One region of the Dactylosporangium sp. NPDC049140 genome, then DNA from elsewhere that is predicted to be linked to it. Evidence: riboswitches for the same ligand, from Rfam matches in the RefSeq annotation. Region 1 holds a riboswitch; each other region holds the start of a gene.
What was found. Region 1 has a riboswitch for cobalamin ahead of bluB (5,6-dimethylbenzimidazole synthase). Riboswitches for the same ligand answer to the same signal wherever they lie in the genome.
Positions count from the first base shown of each region.

Region 2: linked by a shared signal. The riboswitch ahead of AB0B76_RS34480 (ribonucleoside-diphosphate reductase subunit alpha) and the one ahead of bluB (5,6-dimethylbenzimidazole synthase) in region 1 are both predicted to bind cobalamin.
Region 3: linked by a shared signal. The riboswitch ahead of AB0B76_RS21615 (VWA domain-containing protein) and the one ahead of bluB (5,6-dimethylbenzimidazole synthase) in region 1 are both predicted to bind cobalamin.
Region 4: linked by a shared signal. The riboswitch ahead of cobN (cobaltochelatase subunit CobN) and the one ahead of bluB (5,6-dimethylbenzimidazole synthase) in region 1 are both predicted to bind cobalamin.

Region 1 is NZ_JBEZDS010000006.1:261,985-265,184, forward strand. It holds gene AB0B76_RS13345 (TrmH family RNA methyltransferase) at 141-662, shown strand; gene AB0B76_RS13350 (alpha/beta hydrolase) at 672-1,556, opposite strand; cobalamin riboswitch at 1,592-1,796, shown strand; gene bluB (5,6-dimethylbenzimidazole synthase) at 1,833-2,453, shown strand; gene AB0B76_RS13360 (hypothetical protein) at 2,457-3,200, opposite strand, start outside.
Region 2 is NZ_JBEZDS010000027.1:33,174-36,373, reverse strand. It holds gene AB0B76_RS34480 (ribonucleoside-diphosphate reductase subunit alpha) at 1-1,161, opposite strand, end outside; cobalamin riboswitch at 1,300-1,508, opposite strand; gene AB0B76_RS34475 (DPP IV N-terminal domain-containing protein) at 1,564-3,200, opposite strand, start outside.
Region 3 is NZ_JBEZDS010000012.1:143,697-146,896, forward strand. It holds gene AB0B76_RS21615 (VWA domain-containing protein) at 1-1,815, opposite strand, end outside; cobalamin riboswitch at 1,875-2,000, opposite strand; gene AB0B76_RS21620 (hypothetical protein) at 2,102-2,386, shown strand; gene AB0B76_RS21625 (hypothetical protein) at 2,595-3,200, opposite strand, start outside.
Region 4 is NZ_JBEZDS010000012.1:182,327-185,526, reverse strand. It holds gene cobN (cobaltochelatase subunit CobN) at 1-1,592, opposite strand, end outside; cobalamin riboswitch at 1,628-1,759, opposite strand; gene AB0B76_RS21800 (precorrin-3B synthase) at 1,796-2,857, shown strand; gene AB0B76_RS21795 (precorrin-8X methylmutase) at 3,163-3,200, shown strand, end outside.

The DNA.
Region 1 (3,200 bases):
TACCGCCCGGGCATGATGGGGAGCCGTCCGCCGTCGACCCGGACCGCCCGCGCGGAGGTGCGCGCGGCGCTGCAATGACCTACCCTGGGCAGCGGCCCTGTTGCCGTCGATGGCCCGCGTGCGCCGCGAAGCACGCCCCAATGGTGAGCACCGCCATTCGCGTCCGGACCCCGTCCGAGCTGCGCTCCTCCCGCCGTCCCCGCGCCCACCGCTGCTGGGGACACCTCCTCGCCGCCCCGCTGTGGCCCATGCACGGCGTCAACCTCGGCACCCTCCTGCGCACCTGCGACGCCGTCGGGGCCTGTCTCGTCGTCCCGCGGTACCCCTGGATCGACGAGGCCCTCGCCCGCGGCAACACGCTGCGCCGCCCCGCGTGCGTCCACCGCATCGGCGATCCGCTGCGGTGGCTCGCCGCCGAGCGTGCGGGCGGGAGTCGCATCGTGGGCGTCGAGCTCGCCGAGGAGGCCGTGCGCCTCGCCGACCTGCCCGCCGCGCGCCGGCGCACCGTGATGGTGCTCGGCCACGAGTCGACGGGCATCCCGCCCGAGGCCCTCGACCTGCTCGACGGGGCGGTGGAGATTCCGATGGTGGGCAGCGGCGTGAGCCTGAACGTCGCCGTGGCCGGATCCCTCGTGTTGTACAAACTCGCCGGGCTGCTCTGACGCGGCCGCTCAGCCCGCCGGAGGGGCCGCGAGGACCTCGCGTAGCTTCGCGGCGAACTCCTCCGGCTTGCCGGCGTAGCCGAACTCGCCGCCGAGGAAGCCGCCGTGGTGGCTCGGGAACACGGTGGCCGGCCCGCCCAGGAGGGCGGCCATCGCCTCGGCGGTGCGCGCGGTGTACGTCTGCGCCGACTCCTCGCCCACGCCGATCACGATGCGGGCCGGGGACGCGTTCAGGGCCGCGACATCGGGGCGGTAGTCGGTGACCGCCCACGAGTCCCGCGACAGCAGCGGGTCGTCGCGGGTGCCGTCGTCGGCGGTGGACATGCCGAACATCGCCGGGTCCGGGGCCGGCTGCGCGAAGTACTCCTCCGTGAACTCGCCCCGCCACGAGGTCATGGCGATGAACGCGGCCATGCCCGGGCCGCTGCCGCCGGTCTCGTACGCGTCGTTGAACGCGGCCCGCGCCCGGTCCGCGCCGGCCGCGTCGGGCAGGATCGGGTTGATCGGCGGCTCGTGCGCGACGAGCGTGGCGACGTCGTCCGGGTGGGCGCTCACCCACTCCAGCGCGGTCACCGCGCCGCCGCTGCTGGCGAACACGTCGACCGGGCCGGCGCCGAGGTGCGCGGCGAGCCGGTGCAGGTCGGCGGCCTGCTGCTGCGGCGTGTTGTCGGTCCCGCCGTCGGTGCGGGCGCTGCGGCCCAGGCCGCGCGGGTCGTACGTGACGACGGTGCGGTCCGGGAAGTGCGCGGCGAGCGCGCCGAACCCGTCCGCGGTCATCGGCTGGCCGATCATGAACAGCGGCGGCCGTCCGTCCGCCGGCGGCAGCGGGCCGGTGACGTCGTAGACCAGGTCGGCGCCGGGTACGGCGAGCGTGTGCGTCTGCGTCTGCGTCATGCGCCGAGCCTATTGCCTCCTGGTAGCGTGCGGGCCGGCATCAACTGAAGCGAGGTGCCCCGCCGGCGACGGCGGGGAGAATCGGGAAGCCGGTGAGAATCCGGCACGGGCCCGCCGCGGTGACCGGGGAGCCGCCGCCCACACGTGCACGCGTAGCCACTGGCCCGGAAGGGCTGGGAAGGCGGGCGGAGGGGCGACGATCCGGGAGTCCGAAGACCGGCCTCGCGACCGACGGCCCCGGCCTGTCCCGGGGTGTGAGCGCAGCGGGAGCCTGCCTTGACGCATGACCTGTACGACATCATCAACCGCCGCCGCGACGTGCGCGCCGAGTTCACCGGCGCGCCGGTGCCCGGCGAGGCGCTGGACCGGATCCTGACCGCCGCCCACGCCGCGCCAAGCGTCGGGCTGACGCAGCCGTGGGACTTCATCGTCGTCCGCGACCGCGCGCTGCGCGAGGAGTTCCACGCGCACGTGTCCCGCGAGCGCGACGTGTTCGCCGCGACCCTCGACGCCGAGGCGGCCGCGCGGTTCGCCCGCATCAAGATCGACGGGGTGCTGGAGTCCACGCTCTCGGTCGTGGTCACCTACGATGCGGGGCGCGGCGGCCCCGCGGTGCTGGGCCGCCACGCGATCGCCGACGCCGGGCTGTACTCGGTGTGCCTGGCGATCCAGAACCTCTGGCTCGCGGCCACCGCCGAGGGCCTCGGCCTGGGCTGGGTCTCCTTCTACCGCGAGGAGTTCCTGCGCGGCCTGCTCGGCATTCCGGCCGGCGTACGGCCCGTGGCGTGGCTCTGCCTGGGCCCGGTGAGCCGGAGCCACGACGTGCCCGACCTGGAGCGCCACGGTTGGCGCCGGCGCTCCCCGCTGGACCAGGTCCGGCACGAGGACCGCTGGTAGGGCTCAGACCGGGCGCCAGTCGGGGACCTCGTCCGTCGTCGCGCCGGAGGTGACCTGGGCGTTGCCGGTGCCGTCGGGGCGGATCGTGAAGATGTGCCCCCAGGCCTCGTCGTCGTCCAGGTCGCAGTACGCGATCCGGGTCCCGTCGGGGGACCAGGCCGGCATCGTGTGGTGGGAGTCGCTGCCCGCCCGGGGCCTGGTCACCAGCTTCGCCCGCCCGGCCCCCGACGCCGCGGTGCGGTAGATCCCGCCGCCGTAGCCGCTGCCCACGACGAACCGCCCGAACGCGAGCTGGGTGCCGTCCGGCGACCAGTCCGGGCGGGAGTCGTACACCCCGGCGGCGGGCGCGGTGACCGCCGTCGCCGACAGCGTCACCGGGTCGAGCGCAACCAGGCTGCTGCCGCCGGCGGCCAGGTCGACGGCGTAGGCGATCCTCGTGCCGTCCGGCGACCACACCGGCGTGTGCTCGGCGACGCCGGCGGTGCCGGTCAGGTCCGTCAGGTCGGCGCCGTCGACGTCGATGACGCAGATGTCGGTGTCGCCGCCCGACCAGCACTCGTAGACCAGCCGGGTGCCGTCCGGCGACCAGGCCGGGGCGGACGCCGTACCGCTGAACCGCACGACGGCCAGCCCGCCGCCGTCGGCGTCCATCACCCACAGCTGGTCCGCGCCGGCCCCGTAGCGCCGGAACGCGATGTGCGCGCCGTCGGCGGACCAGGCCGGGTCCCGGTCCTCGACCGCCGGGGA
Region 2 (3,200 bases), on a different contig from region 1:
GGTGCGCATCATGCGGCCGTAGAGATCGCGGGCCTTGACGGTGCGCACCGCCTTCTTCTCGGCCGCGCGGTAGGCCGCGTCGAACGCCTCGCCGTAGAGGTCCGGCAGCTCGGGGGCGTCGGTGGGGTCGATCAGCGACCAGTCGCCGTCGGCCTCGACGCGGCGCATGAACTCGTCCGGCACCCAGTTGGCGAGGTTGAGGTTGTGGGTGCGGCGGGCGTCCTCGCCGGTGTTGTCCCGCAGCTCCAGGAACTCCTCGACGTCCGGATGCCACGGCTCCAGATACACGCACGCCGCGCCCTTGCGCCGCCCGCCCTGGTTCACCGCGGCGACACCCGCGTCAAGCGTCTTGAGAAAGGGCACGATGCCGTTGGATATCCCGTTGGTGCCGCGGATGAGTGCGCCCCGCCCGCGCACGCGCGACCACGAGATCCCGATGCCGCCGGAGAACTTCGACAGCCGCGCGACCTGGTGGTAGCGCTCGTAGATGGAGTCGAGCTCGTCCCGGGGCGAGTCGACGAGGAAGCACGACGACATCTGCGTGTGCCGGGTGCCGGAGTTGAACAGCGTCGGGGAGCTCGGGAGGTAGGCCAGGGAGGACATGAGGCGGTAGAACCCGATCGCCTCGCCCGGGGTCTGCGACAGGCCGCAGGCCACGCGCAGCAGCCAGTACTGCGGCGTCTCCACGACCAGGCGGGCCTCGGGGTGGCGCAGCAGGTAGCGGTCGGCGACCGTACGCAGGCCGAAGTACTCGAACCGCAGGTCCCCGTCGAGGTCGACGGCGTCGTCGAGCTTGCGCGCGCTCGCTGCGACGAACGCGGCGGTGTCGTCGCCGATCAGGCCGAGCTGGTGGCCGTAGCGGATCGACTGGCTGAAGCTCGCGACGCCCTGGCCGCGCACCTCCTTGTCCACGTACGCGGCCAGCAGCCGCGCGGCCAGCCGCGAGTACTGCGGCTCCTCCCCGATGAGCTCCGCCGCCGTCTGGATCGACAGCTTGTCCAGCTCGGCGGTGCTCGCCCCGTCGTACAGCCCGCTGATCGTGCGGGTCGCGACGCGCAGCGGGTCGACCTCGTCCAGGTCACCGGCCCACCGCTCGACCGCGCGCACGATCTTGTTCACGTCAACGGCCTCGGTGTCGCCGTTGCGCTTGCGTACCTGCATCCGCGTGCCCTTTCTCGCCTCAGGTCGGAGGGCCGAAGGAGCGCGCGGAGACGCCGCCGGGACCCCTGCGGCGGCATGCGGCCAGGGTCCGGCTCGTGGCGTCGGCCGTCCCGCGCGGCCTTCGACCGCCGCGCACCGGGCGGTGCGCGGCGCGCTGGCAGGTCTTCGGACTCGTGGGCGCCGAGCGCATGCCTACTGACCGTCGCTTCCCAGGCCTGATCGGGCCCAGTGCACATGACGGCGATCGTTCCCACTGACCGCTGCGGGGCAGTCCCGGACTCGCACCGGGTTCCCTCTTGCCTCGGCCGCCCTGGGCGGGCGGCCGAACCAGCTGTGGTCATCACTATATATAGGGCCGCCCGAGAATTGGAAACACCAGATGTCGTGTCGGCGTGTCGCGGCTCAGGCGAACATCTCGGCGAGCATCTCCGGGCCGACCGGGATGGCGGCGGGGCGGTAGGCGGGCGGCGGGGTGCCCATCAGCTCGCGCACCAGGAAGTCCCAGCAGCGCTTGCGCACGTACGCGAGGCAGTCCAGGAACGTGTGCTCGGCCCCGGGCACGATGAGCAGCTCGAAGTCCTTGTCCGCGGCGATGAGCCGGTCGGCCAGGCGCAGCGTGTGGTCCGGATGGACCTGGTCGTCGAGCTCGCCGTGGACGAGCAGCAGCGGGCCGGCCAGCCGGGCGGCAAGGTCCACATTGGACGTCCGGGCCCAGGCGTCCGGGTCGTCCGCGCCGTCGTAGGACTCCACGAAGCCGGCGTTGAAGCAGCGGGCGTCGTGCGAGCCGGCCAGCGCGACGCCGGCCCGGTACACCTCGGGGAAGTCCAGCATCGCCCGCGCCGCGGCGAACCCGCCGCCGGAGTGCCCGAACGCGCCGACCCGGTCGAGGTCCATCCACGGCCGGTCTGCGGCGAGTTGCCGCAGCGCGGCGACGTGGTCGGCCAGGCCCCCGGCGTCGCCGAGGCGGCCGTAGGAGGCGTCGTGGAAGGCCTTGCCGCGCCCCGGGGTGCCGCGCCCGTCGAGCGCGACGACCACGAACCCGAGCGCGGCGAGGGGCTCGGCGTCCAGGCCCATGCCGCCGGGGTCGAAGCCGGGCTCGACCCGGCCGACCTGCGGGCCCGGGTAGAGGCTGTCCACGACCGGGTAGCGGCGCGCGGGGTCGAAGCCGTGCGGGCGGTACAGCACCCCGTAGACGTCCGTCACGCCGTCGGCCGCCTTGACGCGGAAGCGCTCGGGCGGGGTCCAGCCGGTGGCCTCGAGCCGGGTGATGTCGGCCCGCTCGAGCTCGACCAGCACGCGCCCGGTCCAGTCGCGGACGGTGGTCACCGGCGCGGTGTCCACCGTGGACGCGCTGTCGACGAAGTACCCCCGGTGCCCGGGCAGCGTCACGACGTGGTCGAGCTCGTCGTCGGTGAGCCGGGCGAAGCCGGTGCCGTCCAGGCCGGCCCGGCACACGGTGCGCCGGTACGGGTCGGCCTCGACGAGGCCGGCGGCGGTGAAGTACACCGTGCGCTCCGCCTCGTCGACGTGCAGGATCTGCCGCACCGACCAGGGCCCGGAGGTGACCCGGCCCAGCGGCGCGCCGGTGTGCCGGTCGTAGCGGTACAGGTGGCCGGAGCCGTCACGCTGGGAGTACCACAGCACCTCGTCGGCCAGCACGCGCACGATCGGCGGCTCGTAGGCCCACTGGTTGGGCTCCACCCGGGTCGCGCCGGCCTCGCTGAGCACGGTGGTGACGGCGCCGGTGGCCGGGTCCAGGCGGTGCAGCGCGAGGGTGTGGCGGTCGCGGGGCTGGCCGAGGAAGTACACGGCCGAGCCGTCCGCGGCCCACCAGGCCCACTTGATCATGATGGGTGACAGCTGCGGCATGAGCAGGGGCTCGGTCTGCGCGCGGACCACCGTGCCGGTCGCGACGTCCAGCACCACGAGCTCGGCGAGCGGGAGATGCTCGTCGCCGGGGTAGGCGTACCGCTGCGGGTGCGTGCGCGGCGGGCCGCCGTCGGCCGGCCGGGCCTCGACGAGGTGGGTCTCGCGCACGT
Region 3 (3,200 bases), on a different contig from region 1:
CTCGCCGTGCAGCACGCGGGCGGCCTGGCGCAGCCCGGCGGCCAGCGGCGTGCGGCCCCCGGTGCGCAGCTCGGCCAGGCGCACCACGCCGACCTCGTGGCTCGCGGTCGGCTCGAGCACCAGGGTGGCGTCGTGGCCGCGGAAGGAGACCAGGCCGACCTTGTCCCGGCGCTGGTACGCGTCGCGCAGCAGCGACAGGATCGCGGTCTTCACGACGCCCATCCGCTGCCGGGCGGCCATCGAGCCGGACGCGTCGACGACGAACAGCACCAGGTTCGCCTCGCGGCCGACCTTGACCGCCTCGCGCACGTCGCGGGCCTCGGCGCGGCTCGAACCGCGCATTGCGGCGGCCCGGATCGTGTCGGGCACGTGGATGCTCGTGAGCTTCCCGCCGATCGGGGCGCGGGAGCGCACCACGCGCCCGTGCCGCGACAGGGCGGGCGAGCGCCGGCCCGCGTGGGCGCCGGCCTGGCGGTTCGCGCGGCCCGCGATGCTGAGCAGCTTCGGCTTGTACGGCAGCCCGGCGAACGCGAGCTGCCCCGGCGCCGCGACCCCGGCCGAATCCGGCAGATCCGACGAATCCGAAGTGTCCGATAAATCGGAGTCGCGGGGCGGGTCGGGCTTATCGCTAACGGAGCCATCGGTCGGCTCGGCCGGAGGCCGCTGCTCGGGCGCGACGGGCGGCGGGGGCGGCCCACCGGCGTCGGGCGATTCCGACGTTTCCGAAATGTCGGTCGGGTCCGGCGGAACCGGGTCGTCGTCCGGCGGCGGCGGGGAGCCGCCCGGCGGGTCGTCGTCCGGCCCGGTCTCCTGCTCCAGCACCTCTTCCAGGCGATCCCGGTCGGCCCCCGGCGGGTCGAGCGGATCGCGCCGGCGCCGGTGCGGCAGCGCCAGCCGGGCCGCGTCGCGCACGTCGTCCGTCGTGACCACCGTCCGCCCGTGCCAGGCCGCGAGCGCCACCGCCGTCCGCGCGACCACGATGTCGGCCCGGAGGCCGTCGACGCGGTACGCCAGGCAGATCCGCGCGATCCGGTCGAGCTCCGCGTCCGGCAGCGCCACCCCGCCGATCCGGGCCCGGGCGCCGGCGATCCGCTCGGCGAGCGCGGCGTCCTCGGCCACGTAGCGCCCGGCGAACCCGGCCGGGTCGGCCTCGTACGCCAGCCGCCGCCGCACGACCTCGGCCCGCGGCGCGGCCTCCTGGGGCGCCGTGACCCCGACGACGAGCCCGAAGCGGTCCACGAGCTGCGGGCGCGGCTCGCCCTCCTCGGGGTTCATGGTGCCCACGAGCAGGAAGCGGGCCGCGTGCTTGACCGAGACGCCGTCGCGCTCGACGTGCGCGCGGCCCATGGCGGCGGCGTCGAGGAGCAGGTCGACCAGGTGGTCGGGGAGCAGGTTGACCTCGTCGACGTAGAGGACCCCACGGTGCGCGGCGGCCAGCAGGCCCGGCTCGTAGGCCTTGACCCCGTCGCCGAGGGCGCGCTGCAGGTCGAGGGTGCCGACCACGCGGTCCTCGGTCGCGCCGACGGGCAGCTCGACGAGGGCGGAGCGGCGGCGCTCGGCCCCGGCCCCGGGCGTGTGCGGGCCGTCGGGGCACTCGGGGTCGGGCGCGTCCGGGTCGCAGGCGAAGCGGCAGCCGGCGACCACCCCGACCTCGGGCAGCAGCGCGGCGAGGGCCCGCACGACGGTGGACTTGGCGGTGCCCTTCTCGCCCCGGACGAGCACCCCGCCGATGGCCGGTGAGACCGCCGTGAGCAGCAGCGCGAGGCGCAGGTCGGGCAGGCCGACGACGGCCGAGAACGGGTACGGCGAGGTCACGGGCACTCTTCCCTTCGGCGGGTCCGCGCCCGCGAGGCGGCTGTTGCGTCGGCGGCCCGGAGTCTCCTGACTGCCGGATCGCCGCCGCCCCCCGACCTTCCAGCCGTTGCCGGCCGTGGTCCGAGCTGAGGGGCGACTCCCCGGTCACAGTGGCGGGACCGTCCCGGACTCGCACCGGGTTCCTCCGCAGACCGCTCGCCCGCCATCGTGTCCCACCGGCAACCGGTGCGTCAACGTGGCGCGGTGTGACCCTCACGATCCGGGTCCGCCGGCCGATGGGACGGGCATGCGGCGCGCGTTGGACTCGGCCGCCCAGATCGTACTGTGCGTGCTCCTCGCGGCGGTCGCCCTGATCGCCGCCACGCCGCTGCGGCTGCCGCCGCGGGCCCCGGCGAGCTCGGTCGCGCCGCCGGGCACCCGGGCGATGTGGCTGCGACCGGGGGCCGGGGCCGCCGCGGGCACGATGGCGGCCGCACCGGTCGACGAGTTCCAGCAGCGCGTGGTCGGCGACCCCGGCTTCGCCGACCGGCTGACCCGGCGCATCCAGGCGACCTGCGGCACGGCGCGGTAGGCGGACGTACGAGAGCCCCGCGACACGAGGGGGGAGGGGTGTCGCGGGGCCGGCTCATATATATGGATATCGAGAGCTGTCTCGAGTTAGGCGGTGCGAGGACCCGGAACCGGGCCCCTTCAAGTGGTGCTGAAGCAAGGATGCGGCACGGCACTTGGCGTGGACTTGGCACGCACTTGCGCCGATGTGTCACCCAGGCGACAGGCCGCTACACCATGGATTCGAGGAGGAGCCGCTCGGCCGCGGCCGCGCGGACCTCGGGGGTCTCGATCGGGTCGTCGCGCAGGTAGGCCAGGCGGCGCTCGAGTTTCTCGTCGAGCGGGACGCGGCGCACCGCGATGAGCCGGACGCCGGCCTCGCAGTCCCACAGGCCCTCGGTCAGGGCGCCCGCGCACGCGTCCGGCTCCAGCTCCAGGCGGGCCCGCAGGTAGGCGGCGCGCTCGTACGAGTGCGGGCTGAACCACAGCGAGCGGATGCGCGGCAGGGCCTGGCGGGCGGCGTCGCCGCCGACGCGGGCGAGGCCGTCGGCGAGGCGGTCGTAGCCGCACAGGTCGTCGTCGCGCCGGTCGAGCCAGTCGAGGCCGGCCAGCAGGGCGGGGCCGTCGGACTCGTCGCCCCGGTCGGCCAGGACGCACAGGGCGCTCCAGTACCGCGCCGAGGACGGGTCGGCCGCGGCGTGCCGGGCGGTCTTCAGCGAGTCGACGGACGGCTCCACCAGGCACCCGGTCTCGTCGGCGGCGCTGAGCAGCTCGCCGAGGCCGGTCAGCGGCCCGGGGCCGTGCGCCACGGCGGCGTGGATGCGCTCGTCCCGCGC
Region 4 (3,200 bases), on a different contig from region 1:
AGGGCCGCGTCCGCGCCGCAGCCGGCCGACATCCCGACCGTCTTGCCCGGCAGCCACTCGAGGTTGCCGTGCTTGCCGACGTGCACGACCGCGTGGGCGCCGAACTCGTCGGCCAGCCACCGGTACGCGGCCAGGTAGTGGTGCGAGGGCGGCAGGTCGGGGTCGTGGTAGATGGCGACCGGGTTCTCGCCGAAGCCGCGCGGCGGCTGCACCATCACCACCACGTTGCCCCGCCGCAGCGCCGCGAGCACGATGGCGCCGTCGGACGGGTCGACGAACAGCTCGCCGGGCGCCGGGCCCCAGTGCCGCTCCATCCCGGCCCGGAGGCCCTCGTCCAGGCCGTTGAAGAACGAGACATAGGCCGAAGCCGGAATGCGGACCGGGTTGCCCTGTAGCTGCTCCTCGGTGAGCCAGTTGACGTCCTGCCCACCGGCCGCGATGAGCTCGTGGATGAGCGCGTCACCGTCGGACGGGAAGCCCTCCCCGAGGTCGTACCCGCGCTCCTGCAGCGCCGCCAGCAGCCGCACCACGCTGGCGGGCGTGTCGAGGCCGACGGCGTTGCCGATCCGGGAGTGCTTCGTCGGGTACGCGCTCAGCATCACGACGATCCGCTTGTCCGCGTTGGCCAGGCGCCGCAACCGCGCGTGGGCCGCGGCGATCCCGGCCACGCGCCCCGCCCGCTCCGGGTCGGCGACGTAGACGGTCAGGCCGTCCTCGTCGACCTCCTTGAACGAGAACGGGACCGTGATGAGCCGCCCGTCGAACTCCGGGATGGCGACCTGGGTCGCGGTGTCCAGCGGCGACAGCCCGTCGTCATTGCCGTCCCACGTCTCGCGGCTGCTGGTCAGGCACAGCCCCTGCAGGATCGGCACGTCGAGCGCGGCGAGCGCGCCGACGTCCCAGGCCTCGTCCTCGCCGCCGGCCTGCGCGTCGGCCGGGCGGGTGCCGCCGGCCGCGAGCACGGTCACGACGAGCGCGTCGGCCCGGCGCAGGGTGTCGAGCAGCTCGGGCGGGGCGGTGCGCAGCGACGCGGCGAAGACCGGCAGCGGGCGGGCGCCCTCGGCCTCCAGCGCGGTGCACAGGCCCTCGACGAACGCGGTGTTGCCGGCCACGTGGTGGGCCCGGTAGTAGATGACGGCCACGGTCGGCCCGTCGACCGGCGCGGCCGTGCGCTCCAGCACGCCCCACACGGGCGTCTCGACCGGGGCGGCGAAGCCGTGGCCGGTGAGCAGGACCGTGTCGGAGAGGAAGCGGTGCAGCTCGGCGAGGTTGGCCGGGCCGCCGAAGGCCAGGTAGGCGTGGGCCTGCGCGGCGAGGCCGGCCGGCACCGTGGAGTGGCTCATGAGCTCGGCGTCGGGGGCCTGCTCGCCGCCGAGGATCACCACCGGGAGCCCGGTGGCGAGCAGCGTGTCGAGGCCGTCCTGCCAGTCGCGGTACGCCCCCAGGAACCGCACCACGATCAGCTCGGCGCCCGCGGCCAGCCCGGGCAGGTCGTCCACGGTGGTCCGCGACGGGTTGGCCAGGCGCCAGCCGGCGCCGCTGGCCCGCGCGCTGAGCAGGTCGGTGTCGGACGTCGACAGCAGCAGGATCACGCCGGTCCTCCCTCGGGGTCCGCGCCCCAAGACGGTGGGTTGGGTCCGGCGACGGAAAGTATCCTGGCTCCCGGATCGTCTCCGGTCACAGTGGCGGGACCGTCCCGGACTCGCACCGGGTTCCTCCCACATCGCCGTTGTACAGCGCCGCCAACTCTTCAGGACGAGCCTGGGCGCCGTCAAGCGCAGGTAGTATCCGCCCCGTGCAGGCTCCCAGCGGACGCGACGCCCCCGACCGGTGCCCCGGCGCCGTGCAGGTCCACGCGGCCGCCGACGGCGGGCTGGCGCGCGTCCGGCTGCCCGGCGGGCGGATCACCGGGGCCCAGCTCGCGGTCCTGGGCGCCGCCGCGGCCGAGCTCGGGGACCCCGCCCTGGAGCTCACCTCCCGCGGGAACGTGCAGGTCAGGGCGCTGCGGCCGGGCGCCGAGCACGAGCTGGCGGCCCGCCTGACCGACGCCGGCCTGCTGCCCTCGGCCACCCACGAGCGGGTCCGCAACATCGTCGCCAGCCCGCTGGGCGCCGCGGTCCGCCCGCTGGTCGCCGAGCTCGACGCGCTGCTGTGCGCCTCGCCCGCCCTCGCGGCGCTGCCGGGCCGGTTCCTGGCCACGATCGATGACGGCCGCGGCGACGTGACGCCGCTGCTCGGCGACGTGGGCCGACACGGTTCCCGGTTGGTTCTGGCGGGTGTACCCACTGAGCTTCACGGCGGCCCCGAGCTGCTCGTACGCGCCGCGGAGGCCTTCCTGGCCGAGCGGGCCGCGCAGGGCGCCAACGCGTGGCGGCTCGCCGAGCTGGCCGACGGCCCGGCCCGGGTCGCCGCGCGGCTCGGCACCGGACTCGCGACCGTCCGGCTCGCGCGCTCGGACGCGCCCGAGCCCGGGATCCACGGCTCGTCCGCGGTGCTCGTCGTGCCGCTCGGGCTGCTCACCGCGGCCCAGTCGGCGACGCTCGCGGCCGCGGCGGAAGAGATCATCGTCACGCCGTGGCGGACCGTCGTGGTCCCGGCTCCGGCGATGTCCGACGCTGTGGCGTCCGGACTCGTCGCCGACCCCGCCTCGCCGTGGGCCGGGGTGACCGCGTGCGCCGGCCGGCCGGGCTGCGCCAAGGCGCTCGCCGACGTCCGCGCGGACGCCCGGGCCGCGGTGGCCGCGGGCACGCACGAGCCGGCGCACTGGGTCGGATGCGAGCGCCGGTGCGGCGCGCCGAAGGGAAGGCACGTGGAGATGCTGGCGACGGGCGCGGGCTACCGCCGGAGCGTGACGTGAGCGGTCCGGAGCGGAGCGGAGGGGCCGCTCACCATGGGCTCAGTGTTGTCGCGCCGTCGCCGGAGCCTGCGGAGGTGACGGCGTGAGCGGTCCGGAGCGGAGCGGAGGGGCCGCTCACCATGGGCTCAGTGTTGTCGCGCCGTCGCCGGAGCCTGCGGAGGTGGCGGCGTGAGCGGTCCGGAGCGAAGCGGCGCCCGGTCTGGGTCGATCTCCGCGAAGCGACATCGAGCCAGACTGGGCGTTGGGGCCGCTCACCATGGGCACAGCTTTGTCGCGCCGGCGCCGGAGCCTGCGGAGGTGACGGCGTGAGCGGGTACATCCGCGACGGGGCCGAGATCTACCG